2 regions of the Acidovorax sp. KPB24-07 genome follow, and region 2 is predicted to be linked to the other one. Evidence: riboswitches for the same ligand, from Rfam matches in the RefSeq annotation. Region 2 holds a riboswitch; the other holds the start of a gene.

Region 1 (7,486 bases), on a different contig from region 2:
GCGCCGGGCGCCACCTTGAGCATCTTCGGATCGCTGAACAGCTGCGCTGCATCCTCCAGCAACTGGCGCGCCAGCGGCAGGTAGGTGTGCAGCGAGTCGAACGGGATTTCCACCCGCGTGAGCACTTCCACCGTGCGCGCCGCGTAGAAGATGAGGGGCACGACCAGTCCCCACAGCATCCAGTGCAGGGTGGCGCGCTCGGACGGTGCGAGGGTGTGGCTGTCGTTGGGAGCGATGTGGCCTGGGGAGACGCTCATGGCGCGGCCTTCCCGGCTGGATCGGCGGCGGCATCGAGGTCGTCCGGATGCAGGTAGGTGCTCAGGGGCTCGGTGGGCACGCTGCCCACGTCGTAGTGCAGGAACGCCACCAGGAACTGGATGCCGATGAGCACCGGCAGCGCCGCCAGCATCACGGTGCCGCTCGTGGCCGGATGGGTGCCGTAGGCGCTGTTGATCCAGTGCATCGCCCCGAACAGGCCCCCCGCCAGCAGCAAAAGCATGCCGAAGAGGCTGTAGATGGAGCCCACGTTGAAGTCGCGCACGAGGTAGCTGTACACGTAGCGCCGGGCCAGGCGCGAGGCGTGCTTTTTCAGGAATTCGGGCAGGACCTTGCCGATCTTGAGGTTCGATTCTTCGTCCGCGTACACGGCGTCCATGGGCACGTCGCGCACCACCGCCCGCAGCGTGTTCAAGCGGAACAGCATGTCGGTCTCGAAGAAATAGCGGCGCTCCAGCTTGTCCAGCGGAAGCTCGCGCAGCACGCTGGTGTGGATGGCGGTGTAGCCGTTCGTCGGGTCCATGATGGACCAGTAGCCGCAGCTGAGCTTGGTCATGAACGACAGCACGGCATTGCCGAACAGGCGCATCCCGGGCATGCCGCGCACCGATTCGGGCCGGAAGAAACGGTTGCCCTTGGTGTAGTCGGCCCGGCCGTCCTGGATGGGGCGCACGAACAGCGGCAGCAGGCGGGGGTTCATCTGGCCGTCGCCGTCGATCTTGACCACGATGTCGATGCCGTCCGCGACGGCCTGGCGGTAGGCCGTGACCACGGCCCCGCCCACGCCCTGGTTCTCGGGGTTGAACAGCACCTGCACGCGCGGGTCGGTGCAGTGCTGCTGGACGAAGGCGCCGCTGCCGTCGGGGCAGGCGTCGTCCACCGCGTAGATGCGGGACACGCTGGCCGGAATCGTGCGGATCACCTCCAGCACATGCTGGGTGACCTTGTAGCAGGGGATGGCGACCGCGACGCTCATGGTGTGCTTCGTCATGCCGAAGCCCTCCCCGCCACGGCAATGCCTGCCAGGATCAGCGCGCCCCCGATGAAGGTCTGCAGATGCAGCGGCTCTTCCAGGAACAGCCACCCCAGCGCCGGCACGATCAGGAAGGCCAGGCCCATGAACGGATAGGCCAGGTGCAGCGGTGCGCTGCGCAGCACCCAGATCCAAAGCAGCGTGGTCACGCCGTAGAGCGCCAGGGCCACGATGAGCCAGCCGTTGAAGATCCAGTCGGTCAGCACCGGCTGGGCCGGCAGCATCATGGCGGCCTTCTTGAACAGCAGTTGCCCGAGCGAGATGCCGAGCACGCACAACAGGGTCAGGGACGTGAGTAAAAGGGACATGGTGAGAAGGCTGGGGGCGTGTCATGCCGACACGGAGCGGGCCGGGCCGGGGCGGCGCAAGGCGAAAGCGGGAAGCAGGGCCAGGGGCAGGGTGAAAAACGGCAGGAGGTAACGGTATTCGCCCGCTGTGGACAGCAGGAAGATGGCCACCAGCTGCACGGCCATGGGCAACGCCACGATCAGCAGGGGCAGGTCGCGCCGGGCGATGCCCCGGCACAGGGCCCACGCCAGCAAAAGCATGCCGAGCCAAGGGGTCCACAGCAGCCACCGCCATGCATGGCTGGCCTTTTGCAGGGCGATGAAGCGGCGCTCCACGCCGCGCAGGTCGAACTGGCGAAAGACCGACACCCCCTGCGTGCGCTGCAGCACGTAGGTGGCGTAGGTCACGGAGGGAAAGCCGCCCTGCGCGAGCGCGGCGGCCAGGAAGACGTTGACCCGGCTGGCGATGAAGTCGGGCAGGTTCTGCCAGAGGTTGTAGGTGAGGAATTCACGCACCAGCGCCTTCTGGTCCGGCTGCGGCAGTCCTTGCACCTGCGGTCCCTCGGGGTGGAAGACGAGCATGTCCCAGTACGCCGGGTCTGCATAGGCCTGCAGTTGCGGCAGGGGGCGGTAGCGCCCGAGCATCTCGATCGTCGCAGGCGACACCTTGGGCCGGTCCAGCACCCAGGGATCGTTCATGTGGGGATACTGGTCCCACAGGCGGTTCATGGCCCGGGGCTTGAGAAAGTTCACGGTCTCGAAGACCACCATGGGATAGACGGCTTCCTGTGTCCTGGACGGATGCAGCTGGTGGCCCGCGAACATCGCCGCGCACACCGCACCGATGACCGCCGCCAGCGTCCAGCGGCTGCGGCGCTCCAGCACCAGCAGCACGGCGACCGCCGGCAGCAGAAAGACGATGCCGTTCGGCCGGGCGAAGGCCGCGAAGGGCAGCGCCACGGCCACCATGGCCAGCGAGGCCGCGCCCATCGTGCGCTGGCGGGCGGCCAGCCACAGCTCGAACAGCAGGCCGCAGGACGCCACGGCGAAGATGCCGTCCGGGTACAGCGTGCCCATGAAGTAAATCATGTGCGGCGCCAGGCACACCAGCACCAGCACCACCGCGAAGCTCTTTCTCAGGCCCTGCCGCCAGTACCACGCGAGCATGCGGGCGAAGATCAGCGCGCACAGGCACAGCAGCACCGCCACGGGCACCTCCACCCGCCGCGTGCCTTCGTAGAACAGGCGCACGAAGTAGTACCAGAAGACGGTCTTGCCGGAGCGGAAGTCGCCTGCGCGCTCCACCTCCAGCAGGATGGAGACCGAGTCTTCCCCCAGGATGCCCGGCCAGAAGGCCATCAGCCAGGTGCCGTACAGCGCCATCAGGGCGCTCCAGATCACCAGGAACGGGGTGGCTGCCCGCCAGCCATCCCGCGGGGCGCGGACCGCGCGGGCAATGGACGGAGATGGCAGCGTCGCTCCCACGGCCGGGCGATGGTCTGCGCTCAACCGGCGGCCTGCAGCGCCAGGCCGGCGTGCTCGCGCAACGGGTGGAAATGGATCTTGGGAAACCGCTCCTGGGCCAGGCGCACGTCGTAGGGCGAGGTGCACAGGTAGGCCAGCGTGTCGGCTGCGTCGTGCGCGAGCCGCAGCGGGTAGGCGTCAGTGAACGCCCGCAGGTCGGCCGGGCTGTCGGCGGTGATCCAGCGGGCGCCGGTGTACTGGCAGCCCTCCAGCCGCACGTCGGCGTCGTATTCGGTCTTGAGGCGGTGCTGCACCACTTCGAACTGCAACTGGCCCACCGCGCCCAGCAGCATGGCACCGCCGGCGTCGGGCTTGAAGACCTGGATCGCGCCCTCCTCACCGAGCTGGGCCAGGCCCTGCTGCAGCTGCTTGGTGCGCAGCGGGTTCTTCAGGATGACCGTCATGAACAGTTCGGGCGCGAAGAACGGCAGGCCGGTGAACTGCAGGCTGGCGCCGTCGGTGATGGTGTCGCCCAGTTGCACGCCGCCATGGGTGGTGAAGCCGATGATGTCGCCGGCATAGGCCTCTTCCACCGCCTCGCGGCGTTGCGACATGAAGGTCACCACGCTGGTGGGGCGCAGTTCCTTGGCGGTGCGCTGCACCTTGAGCTTCATGCCCGGCGTGTACCGGCCCGAGGCCACGCGCACGAAGGCGATGCGGTCGCGGTGGTTGGCGTCCATGTTGGCCTGCACCTTGAACACCACGCCCGAGAAATTCTGGTCTTCGGGCTGCACGGTTTTCTCGACCGGCTGCTTGTTCACCTGCAGGCTGCTCAGGCGGGGACGCGGCGAGGGGGCCAGGTCCACCAGCGCATCCAGCACTTCCATGACCCCGAAGTTGTTCACGCCGGAGCCGAAGAACACCGGCGTCTGCTTGCCGGCGAGGAAGGCCTCGTGGTCCCAGGTGGGCGAGGCGCCCACGGCGAGCTCCATGCTCTCGATGGCGGCGTCGAATTCGCTGCCGAAACGCGCGCGCAGGTTGGCGGCGTCCGACAGGGGAATGGTCTCGAAGTCCTGTGGGCGGCGCTCGCTGCCCGACTCGAACACCGTCATGGCCTGCGTGCGCAGGTTGATGATGCCGCCGAAACCCTTGCCCTGGCCCACGGGCCAGGTCATGGGCACGCAGGGCATGCCCAGCTCGCGCTCGACCTCGTCCAGGATGTCCAGCGGTTCGCGCACTTCGCGGTCCATCTTGTTCACGAAGGTGATGATGGGCGTGTCGCGCTGGCGGCAGACCTCGATCAGGCGGCGCGTCTGCGCCTCCACGCCGTTGGCCGCGTCGATCACCATCAGGGCCGAATCGACGGCGGTGAGCACGCGGTAGGTGTCTTCCGAGAAGTCCTTGTGGCCCGGCGTGTCCAGCAGGTTCACCACGTGGTCGCGGTAGGCCATCTGCATGACCGAGCTGGCCACCGAAATGCCGCGCTGCTTTTCGATCTCCATCCAGTCGCTGGTGGCGTGGCGGCTGGCCTTGCGGCCCTTGACGGCGCCGGCGATCTGGATCGCGCCCGAGAACAGCAGCAGCTTTTCCGTGAGCGTGGTCTTGCCCGCGTCCGGGTGGGAAATGATGGCGAAGGTGCGGCGGCGCCGTGTTTCGGAGACGTAGGACACAGTGTTTTTTGGTGAGGGGCGCGGCGCACGCGGGTGGGCCGAAGTACGGGCGCCAGGGCCGGCGCGCTGGCGTGCCGCCGCGGAGGGCGCCCGCGGAAAAGTGGCCGTATTCTAATGGCGGCCCTCGTGCCGGACCTCGGTGGGACCGCCCCGGCCCGGCCCCGGGGCCGCCGCCTTGGCCCCTCGAAGGGGTCAGGGAGCCGCTTGGGGCGTCACGGGCGCCCGCCCGAACCACCGCTTGAACCGCAGCGCCGGCGATTCCACCAGATGCCAGGAGGCATAGCCTGCCACGGCGGCCAGCGCCACCGACAGCAGCAGGCTCGGAATGAACGCCAGATCGGGCCAGAGCGCATACACCGACTGCTGCACCGGACAGCCGTACAGATAGATGCCGTACGACGGGTCCCCGCCGCGCTGCAGGAAGGCCAGCGCGGGCACGTTCAGCGAGCCGATATGGATCAGCAGCGGCGGCAGCAGGAGCAGGCCCGCTGTGTGCTCCATCTGCAATCCGAAGAACAGCACGGCGGCCAGCGGCGTCAGCAGGAGCAGCAGCCGGCCGGAGCGGGCCTGGAATGCATCGCGGAAGACGGCGATGAGCGCGCCATAGGTGAAGTAGGCGGGGTATTCGAACCAGTGCTGCATCTCGCCTGTCAGGTCGGCATTGCGCGCGGTGAGAAAGAACGCGAGATAGGCCACAGCGGCGAGGCCGGCGAGCCAGCGAGACCGGAACACGCCCAGCAACCCTGCGCCTGCCAGCACCAGATAGCACAGGCTTTCTATCGGGATGGTCCACAAGGGCCCGTTCATCAGGTGCTTGATCGGGTTGTTTTCGAACACGCCCGGCAGGTAGGGGTAGTCCCTGATCAGCAGCAGGTTGCGAAAGTAGCCGAGCGTATCGGGGTGGGCCAGAAAGTCCGCGGCCGGCATCGAGTTGAAGAAGATCCCGAACAGAAAGACGTTGGTGAGCACGGCGAACAGCACCCCGGGCCAGATCCGCAGGAACCGCTTGGACAGGAACGCCAGCGCCTTGGGCTGGCGCAGCCAGCTCTGGGTGACGAGGTAGCCGCTGATCGTGAAGAACGTCATCACCGCCACGCCACCCACCATGTCGGAATGCAGCCAGGTGGGCGACGCGGTGTGCGTGATGTGGAAGTGGTGGCTGAAGTGGAAGTGGTGGCTGAAGATCACCGCGCTCGCCGCGCAGATGCGCATCAGATCGAACAGGTTGCCCCGGTGCTGTGTGGACATTGTCTCTGGGTTCTTCTGGCCCTTTGCGGGCGTATCGCTGGTTGTCTTGTTGTCAGGCCGGCACCTCGAATCCATGCCGGTCTCTGCTCTGTAGCGTGCCACGGTCGGCGCGCTGGCATGGGCGCGAAGCGCGATGTCCTTATAATCGCCGCTTTCCGAGGAGCGTTGCAGCGTCTTTACCCCCGGTGCCCGGTGTGCGGCAGGGACGCGAGGCTCGGATCATCATTTTGCAACGACGCTCGCCCACGCTTCTTGTGCGGTGAGTGAGCCATTCCCCTCCGATGCGTGGTTTTTACCTTCTTTACCGGAGAAAACCATGAGCGCAGTTCTCAAGCCCCAGGCCGACCAGGCCATCGCCGACCTTTCCCTTGCCGCATGGGGCCGCAAGGAAATCCGCATCGCCGAGACCGAAATGCCCGGCCTGATGGCCATCCGCGACGAGTTCGCGGCCAGCCAGCCGCTCAAGGGCGCGCGCATCACCGGCTCGCTGCACATGACGATCCAGACCGCCGTGCTGATCGAAACGCTCAAAGCCCTGGGCGCCGACGTGCGCTGGGCTTCGTGCAACATCTTCTCCACCCAGGACCACGCCGCTGCCGCCATCGCCGCCACGGGCACGCCGGTGTTCGCCATCAAGGGCGAGTCGCTGGAAGACTATTGGGACTACACCCACCGCATCTTCGACTTCGGTCCCAAGGGCAGTGCGGGCGAAGGCCCCAACATGATCCTGGACGACGGCGGCGATGCCACGCTGCTGATGCACCTGGGCCAGCGCGCCGAGAAGGATGCCTCCCTGGTCGCCGGCAACGGTGCCAGCGAGGAAGAGCGCATCCTGTTCGCCGCCATCCGCAAGAAACTGTCGGAAGACGCGACCTGGTACACCCGCAAGTCGGCCGAGATTATCGGCGTGACGGAAGAAACCACCACCGGCGTGCACCGCCTGAACGAGATGTCCGCCAAGGGCACGCTGCTGTTCCGCGCGATCAACGTGAACGACTCGGTCACCAAGTCCAAGTTTGACAACCTGTACGGCTGCCGCGAATCGCTGGTGGACGGCATCAAGCGCGCCACCGACGTCATGATCGCCGGCAAGGTCGCCGTGGTGGCCGGCTACGGCGACGTGGGCAAGGGCTCCGCCCAGGCGCTGCGCGCGCTGTCGGCCCAGGTGTGGGTCACCGAGATCGATCCCATCAACGCCCTGCAGGCCGCCATGGAAGGCTATCGCGTGGTGACCATGGACTACGCCGCCGACAAGGCCGACATCTTCGTGACGACGACGGGCAACAAGGACATCATCACCCACGACACCATGGTGAAGATGAAGGACCAGGCCATCGTCTGCAACATCGGCCACTTCGACAACGAGATCGACGTCGCGTCGATCGAGAAGTACGAATGGGAAGAGATCAAGCCCCAGGTGGACCACATCACCTTCCCGGACGGCAAGAAGATCATCCTGCTGGCCAAGGGCCGCCTGGTGAACCTGGGCTGCGGCACGGGCCACCCGA
Region 2 (7,486 bases):
GATCGACTTTTCGCCGTGGTAGAAGTCGCCGTGGTGCATGTGCGAGACGTGCGAGCGCGATGCCTGGCTCCATTCGGCCATGCTGTGCGGGTTCTTGCGGGCGTATTCCTTGACGGCCTTGGGTGCGCGGCGGTCGGAGTTGCCTTCGCGCAGGACCGGGTTCACCGCGCTGCCGATGCACTTGTTGTAGCGGGCGCGGATGTCCTTTTCTTCGTCGGTCGTCGGATTTTCGGGGTAGTCGGGAATCGCATAGCCCTTGCCCTGCAGCTCCTTGATGGCCGCCACCAGCTGCGATACCGATGCGCTGATGTTGGGCAGCTTGATGATGTTGGCGTCAGGCGAGAGCGTCAGCTTGCCCAGGGCGGCCAGGTTGTCGGGCACGCGCTGTGCCTCGGTCAGGCGCTCGGGAAACTGGCCCAGGATGCGGCCGGCGACCGAGATGTCGCTGGTCTCCACGTGGATGCCCGCTGGGGCCGCGAAGGTCCGCACGATCGGCAGAAAGGCGGCGGTCGCCAGGGCGGGGGCTTCGTCGGTCAGCGTGTAGATGATGGTCGGTTGCGTCGTGCTCATTCGCTTGCGTTCCTTGGGAAGGGGTGACAGATCAGCCGGTGATTTTCGCGCTTTCTGAAGGCAGTCGGCACAGATGCCCCTCAGCGCCGTTCGGGGCAGGTGCCCACGCGCCCGATCACGGGCACGAAAGGGGTGCCCGCTGGACGCGCTGCTGCAGGCTCACGCGCGCGATGCGGATACCCTCGTTACCAGCCAGATGCCGCCGCACACCAGCACCAGGGCCACCGCGTTGCGCCATTCGAGCAGGCTTTCTTCCAGGAACCAGGCCGACAGCAAGGTGCCGAACACGGGCACCATGAAGTTGAACGCGGTGATGAGGCTCACCCGGTTGTGCTTGAGCAGCAGGCTCCAGATCGAGATGGCCAGCGACGACAGCACCACCAGATAGGCCAGCAGCGATGACGAAGCCCACGTCACCTCGCCCAGCGCCCCCCCCAAGGCATAGCCGAGCGCCAGCAGCACCAGGCCGCCGATGGTCAACTGGTAGGCCGTCATCACGATGGGGTCCATCCCCTGGGAAATGCGCTTGCCGTAGACGCCGCCCAGCGCCAGCACCAGGGCGGCGATCACCACGAAACCTTCGCCCAGCAGGGCGAACTCGAAATCGGTCAGCGTTCCGGCCAGCCCGGCGCCGAGGTTGACCGCCATGACCCCCGCGAAGCCCACGATGCAGCCCCAGGCCTTGGCATGGCTGATGCGGTCGTTGTGGTACAGGAAATGCGCCAGCAACACGCTGAAGAAGGTGCCGGTGGCGTTCATGATCGACGCCTTCACCCCCGTCGTGTTCGCCACGCCGATGTAGAAGAAGATGTACTGCAGCGTGGTCTGCAACAGACCCAGCAGCGCCAATTGTCCCCACGCCCGGGCCGGCCAGCCGCTGATCTGACGGCCGCTGGCGGCCACCCAGGCCAGCAGCGCCAGGCCCGCCAGAGCGAAGCGCCAGCCGGCGAACACGAGCTTGGACGGGGTGTCGCTGCTGTCGATGCCGAACAGCGCGTAGCCATTCTTGATCGCCGGATACGAGCTACCCCAGAGCAGGCAGCAAAACAACGCCAGCAGGAAGACGTTCCTGCGTTGCGCTAGTGGGGAGATAGGGGGCGACATGGCTTCTTTCCAGGCGGGGCGGTGCCCCAAAATGGTGAATTTTGCACAAGTTGTACGACAACTCTGCATGTAAATATCCTGACTTGGCCGAATGTGGCCTCTTTTAGAGTATTTTTGCTCCTTATTGTCCGATGACTATCCGAAACCGCAGTGAACTGGCCTCGGGAGCCGATCACAAGGCATGGGCCCACCTCCGACGGCCCTGCGGCGGCATCGACGTGAGTACGGAAGGACTGCCTCGGCAGTTTCAGGAAACCCTGGCTGCTTTTCAAGCCTTATCGATAATGCGGCGCAATGCGACTGACGTTCGTTCCACTCCTCCTGTCCTGCTGCACGCTGGCGGCCGTGTCCGGCTGCACCAGCCCGCCCGCGCCCCATGGCGAGGTCAAAGGCGCGTCTGCGGATGGCAGCGAATTGGGGCAGTCCGACGTGAACCGCATGGCGACGCTGGCCATGCGCGAGAACCTGGACAGCCTCTACCGGCTGATGGACAAGCTCTACCGCCGCAACCCTGCCGAATGGCGCAAGACCAGCGCCGTGGGCCGCGAGCAGGCCATGGAGCAGGTCCGCACCACCATCGAGAAGGGCGGGGTCTGGGCGCCCTTGCAGGGGCGGCGCGACATCGCGGCGATGGCCGCGGCCCTGGCGCCCGAATTCGCGGGCGACCGCGTGGCGGCGTTCATCTACGCCACGGCCGACATGCTGATCACCGCGCACGACGGAAAGATCGAGTTTTTCCTGCTCGACAGCCTGGATGCCCAGCACCTGTACAACGCGGCGCGCAATGTGGAGATCGCCGTGTGGATGCTGTCTCAGCGCCGCACCGCGGCGGGCCAGCCGCTGCTGCTGGCCGACGAGATCGGTCCGCAGGGGCGCAATCTGAGCTTCGAGCGCGAGTTCGGCAAGATCATCGGCCGGCTCGACCTGCTGTCGGCGGTGGCCACCGAAAAGTACCGCCGTGCCGCCATCACCTATGTGCAGGGGCTGGTGGGCGGTTCTTTCCTGCAGTTCTTGCCGGTGCGATGAATCAGAGGGTGAAGGTGGGCGCTGCTGCCCGTGCTGTTCACTTGAACATGTCGGCCGAAAAGCTCTGGCGGAACCATTTCATGGCGTTGACCATGAGGGCGCCTGACGAACGGATGCTTGCCAGGAAGCGGTTGATCTCGTCCTTCAGCCGTGCTTCGTTTTGCCGAAGGCCGATGTAGCACGGGCTCTCTTTGAGGAGCGCCACCTGGTGCACACGGGTGCGCAGACCGACATCCTTGATGGATTCCACCAGCACGTTGCCACCCGCGAAGAATTCGAAATGGCCTGCGGCATAGGCGTCCAGCAACGCGGCGCTGCCTTTGAATCCCTGGATTTTCGCGGTCGGCAGGAATGCCCGGACCAGGGATTCCTCCAGGCTGTTTTCCGCCGCTCCGACGACCGGGGCTGGCAGTTTCAGCAATTCGTCGCGGCTCAATTTCTGCTGGCTGAAGACACCGAGGTAGGTCGGGGCGTAGACATTGGAGAAGTCGATGCTTTTCTCGCGCTCGGGCGTCTTGCCCAGGCTGGAGATGATGATGTCGACGCGGTCTTCCAGCAGTGCCGCCAGCCGGTCCCCGCTGGGCACCGGCACCATCTGCGGCGACACGCCCAGGTGCATCGAAAGCATCTTGGCGATGGAAATGTCGAAGCCCGCCAACTCGCTGCCCTGCGGAAAGCCGAACGGTGGGAAGTCCTGAGGGACCGCCACGCGAAGGACCCGGGCGGAGCGGATGCGCTCCAGCTGATCCCGATGTTCGGCGGCCGCCAGCCGACCCGACAGGCCCAGGGCCAGAATGGAGCCGCACACCAGGCGGCGGCGTTGCAGAATCTCACTGGCCCAGAGGCTGGGCGTTGCACCATCGAAGGGCGATTGCATGGGAGGGCTCCTTCCTGGGAAGCGGCCAAGCACTTTCCATGCCGCTGTCCGGAGAACCCGCTCGGGAGGCGGGGCGCGGTGAGGGCCCGGTCGCAGGGCGCGTAAAATCCGGCCGCCCCCGAGGAGCGTTGCAGCGCCTGCCGATCAACCGGCTCAACCAGGCGTCAGGCTCGGGCGGCGATGGCCCCACTGTCCAACGACGCTCGCCTGTTCCCAACTACCGATTGCGCAGGTGAGCCTGATGTCCGCCCCCCTTATCCCGCCTCCCATGAAGCTCTCGGGCCTCGAACCGGTTTCCATCGGCGAGGGCACGCTGTTCGTCAACATCGGCGAGCGCACCAACGTCACCGGCTCCAAGGCCTTCGCCCGCATGATCCTGAACGGCCAGTACGAAGAGGCCCTGGCCGTCGCGCGCCAGCAGGTGGAAAACGGCGCGCAGGTCATCGACATCAACATGGACGAGGCCATGCTCGACAGCAAGGCGGCCATGGTGCGCTTCCTGCAGTTGATCGCCTCCGAGCCCGACATCGCCCGGGTGCCCATCATGGTGGACTCCTCCAAGTGGGACGTGATCGAGGCCGGCCTGCGCTGCATCCAGGGCAAGGGCATCGTCAACTCCATCTCCATGAAAGAGGGCGTGGAGAAGTTCAAGCACGAGGCGCGCCTCGTGAAGCGCTATGGCGCCGCCGCCGTGGTGATGGCCTTCGACGAGGTGGGGCAGGCCGACACCTACGAGCGCAAGATCGAGATCTGCGAGCGGGCCTACCGCGTGCTGGTCGACGAGGTGGGCTTTCCGCCCGAGGACATCATCTTCGACCCCAACATCTTCGCGGTGGCCACCGGCATCGAAGAGCACAACAACTACGCGGTCGATTTCATCGAGGCCGTGCGCTGGATCAAGCAGAACCTGCCGGGCGCCAAGGTCTCGGGCGGCGTGTCGAACGTGAGCTTCAGCTTCCGTGGCAACGACCCGGTGCGCGAGGCCATCCACACCGTGTTCCTGTACCACGCCATCCAGGCCGGCATGGACATGGGCATCGTCAACGCGGGCATGGTCGGCGTGTACGACGACCTGGAGCCCACCTTGCGCGATCGCGTGGAAGACGTGGTGCTCAACCGCCGCCCCGATGCCGGCGAACGCCTGGTCGAGGTGGCCGAGACGGCCCGCAGCGGTGCCAAGGACGAGAGCAAGCGGCTCGAATGGCGCGGTACACCCGAACATCCGAAGACCGTGGGCGAACGCCTGTCGCACGCGCTGGTGCACGGCATCACCGACTTCATCGTGGAAGACACCGAAGAGGCCTACCAGGCCATCGTCGCCAAGGGCGGGCGGCCGCTGCACGTGATCGAAGGCCCGCTCATGGACGGCATGAACGTGGTGGGCGACCTGTTCGGTGCGGGCAAGATGTTCCTGCCGCAGGTGGTCAAGAGCGCCCGCGTGATGAAGTCCGCCGTGGCCCACCTGATCCCCTACATCGAGGAAGAGAAGCGCCAGGACGAACTGGCCGGCCGCGACGTGCGCAGCAAGGGCAAGATCATCATCGCCACCGTGAAGGGCGACGTGCACGACATCGGCAAGAACATCGTCACCGTGGTGCTGCAGTGCAACAACTTCGAGGTGGTGAACATGGGCGTGATGGTGCCCTGCCACGAGATCCTGGCGCGCGCCAAGGTCGAGGGCGCGGACATCGTGGGCCTGTCAGGCCTGATCACGCCCAGCCTGGAAGAGATGCAATACGTGGCCGGCGAGATGCAAAAGGACGAGCACTTCCGCATCAAGAAGATCCCGCTGCTCATCGGCGGCGCCACCACCAGCCGTGTGCACACCGCCGTCAAGATCGCGCCGCATTACGAAGGCCCCGTGGTCTACGTGCCCGATGCGTCGCGCAGCGTGAGCGTGGCGCAGAGCCTGCTGGGCGACGGCGCCGACCACTACGTGCAGGAGCTGAACGCCGACTACGACAAGGTGCGCACCCAGCACGCCAACAAGAAGCAGACGCCCCTGTGGCCGCTGGCGAAGGCCCGCGCCAACCGCACGCCCATCGACTGGTCGGCCTACCGCCCGGCCACGCCGCGCCTGCTGGGGCGGCGCATGTTCAAGAACTTCGACCTCAACGAGCTGGCCCGGTACATCGACTGGGGACCGTTCTTTCAGACCTGGGACCTGGCCGGCCCGTACCCTGCCATCCTGACCGACGAGGTGGTGGGCGAGCAGGCCACGCGCGTCTTCGCCGATGGCAAGGCCATGCTGCGCCGGCTGGTGGAGGGCCGCTGGCTGAGTGCCAGCGGCGTGCTGGCGCTGTACCCGGCCAACAGCGTGGGCGACGACATCGAGTTCTACACCGACGAATCGCGCACCGAGGTTGCCATGACCTGGTACGGCCTGCGCCAGCAGACCGAAAAGCATGTGATCGATGGCGTGCCGCGCCCCAGCCGGTGCCTGGCCGACTTCGTGGCGCCCAAGGAAAGCGGCGTGGCCGACTACGCGGGCTTGTTCGCCGTCACGGCGGGCCTGGGCGTGGAGAAGAAGGAGCAGGCCTTCGTCGATGCGCTGGACGACTACTCGGCCATCATGCTCAAGAGCCTGGCCGACCGCCTGGCCGAAGCCTTTGCCGAATGCCTGCACCACCGCGTGCGCACCGACCTGTGGGGCTATGCGGCCGGCGAGCAGTTGAGCAACGACGACATGATCGCCGAGAAGTACCAGGGCATCCGCCCCGCGCCCGGCTATCCGGCCTGCCCGGACCACAGCGCCAAGAGCGAACTGTTCCGCGTGCTGCAGTGCGGCGAGATCGGCATGGGCCTCACCGAAAGCCTGGCCATGACGCCCGCCGCCAGCGTGAGCGGCTTCTACATCGGGCATCCCGAGAGCCAGTACTTCAACGTCGGCAAGATCGGGGAAGACCAGGTGCACGACCTGGCCACGCGGCGCGGCATGGATGAAAGCATCCTGCAGCGCCTGCTCGCACCCAACCTCTGATCGGCGGCGGCGTCACGGCGGTGCCCCCGCCGCGTCACGCGGACGTCACTCTGGCGCCACAGTCGGCGGGAAGAATGAAGGACTTCATTCCTTCCCTTCTTCCCACGCCATGACCATCCCTCTGCAGCGCTCGCCGCTGCCTCTGATCGGCCGCCCGTTGCCGGGCGCCGGCGCGCTCTTTCTTGCCCTGCTGCTGGCGGGCTGCGGTGGCAGCGGTGGCTCGGATGCCACCGTTCCCGCCGCGGCGGCCACATGCGCCAGTCCGGACACGCACTGCGCGCCCAAGCCCTGAACGGGGCAGCTCCCCGAACCCCGCTCACGGACAAGAAAGACTCCTCCAAATGACCGTCGATTCCTCCAAACGCAATTTCCTCACGACCGCGCTCGGCGTGGGCGCGGCTTCGGCCACGCTCACTGCCTTCCCACCGGCCATCCGCCGCGCCCTGGCCATCGAGGCCCACAACGCCACCGGCACCATCCAGGACGTGCAGCACGTCGTCCTGCTGATGATGGAGAACCGCTCGTTCGATGGGTACTTCGGCACCTTCAAGGGCGTGCGCGGCTTCGGTGACCGTTTCCCGATCCCGACGCCCAACGGCCGCAACGTTTTCTACCAGACCTACACCAAGACGTCGCCGCCCAGCACCTATGTGCCCTACCGCCTGGACGAAGCCAAGGGCAACGCGCAGCGCGCCGGCAGCACGCCCCACACCTGGCTGGACTCGCAGGCGGCCTGGGACCACGGGCGCATGTCCCAGTGGCCCGATGCGAAGCTGCCCTTGTCGATGGGCTACTACGAAACGGCGGAGGTGCCGTTCCAGCGCGCGCTGGCCGACGCCTTCACGCTGTGCGACCACTACCACTGCGGCATGCACACCGGCACCATCGCCAACCGGCTTTTCTACTGGACCGGCACCAACGGCCCGAAC

What was found. Region 2 has a riboswitch for S-adenosylhomocysteine ahead of metH (methionine synthase). Riboswitches for the same ligand answer to the same signal wherever they lie in the genome.
Region 1: another riboswitch for S-adenosylhomocysteine. It lies ahead of ahcY (adenosylhomocysteinase); the one in region 2 lies ahead of metH (methionine synthase).

Annotation. Positions count from the first base shown of each region.
Region 1 is NZ_BAAJYS010000107.1:996-8,481, reverse strand. Features, by position in the region: gene AC27IQ_RS12905 (hypothetical protein) at 1-257, opposite strand, end outside; gene AC27IQ_RS12900 (glycosyltransferase family 2 protein) at 254-1,267, opposite strand; gene AC27IQ_RS12895 (DMT family transporter) at 1,264-1,617, opposite strand; gene AC27IQ_RS12890 (hypothetical protein) at 1,639-3,081, opposite strand; gene AC27IQ_RS12885 (peptide chain release factor 3) at 3,102-4,730, opposite strand; gene AC27IQ_RS12880 (acyltransferase family protein) at 4,923-5,978, opposite strand; S-adenosyl-L-homocysteine riboswitch at 6,130-6,226, shown strand; gene ahcY (adenosylhomocysteinase) at 6,295-7,486, shown strand, end outside.
Region 2 is NZ_BAAJYS010000042.1:3,696-11,181, reverse strand. Features, by position in the region: gene AC27IQ_RS07765 (NADP-dependent isocitrate dehydrogenase) at 1-570, opposite strand, end outside; gene AC27IQ_RS07760 (DMT family transporter) at 730-1,674, opposite strand; gene AC27IQ_RS07755 (hypothetical protein) at 1,969-2,700, shown strand; gene AC27IQ_RS07750 (transporter substrate-binding domain-containing protein) at 2,738-3,577, opposite strand; S-adenosyl-L-homocysteine riboswitch at 3,692-3,789, shown strand; gene metH (methionine synthase) at 3,801-6,557, shown strand; gene AC27IQ_RS07740 (hypothetical protein) at 6,667-6,849, shown strand; gene AC27IQ_RS07735 (phosphocholine-specific phospholipase C) at 6,899-7,486, shown strand, end outside.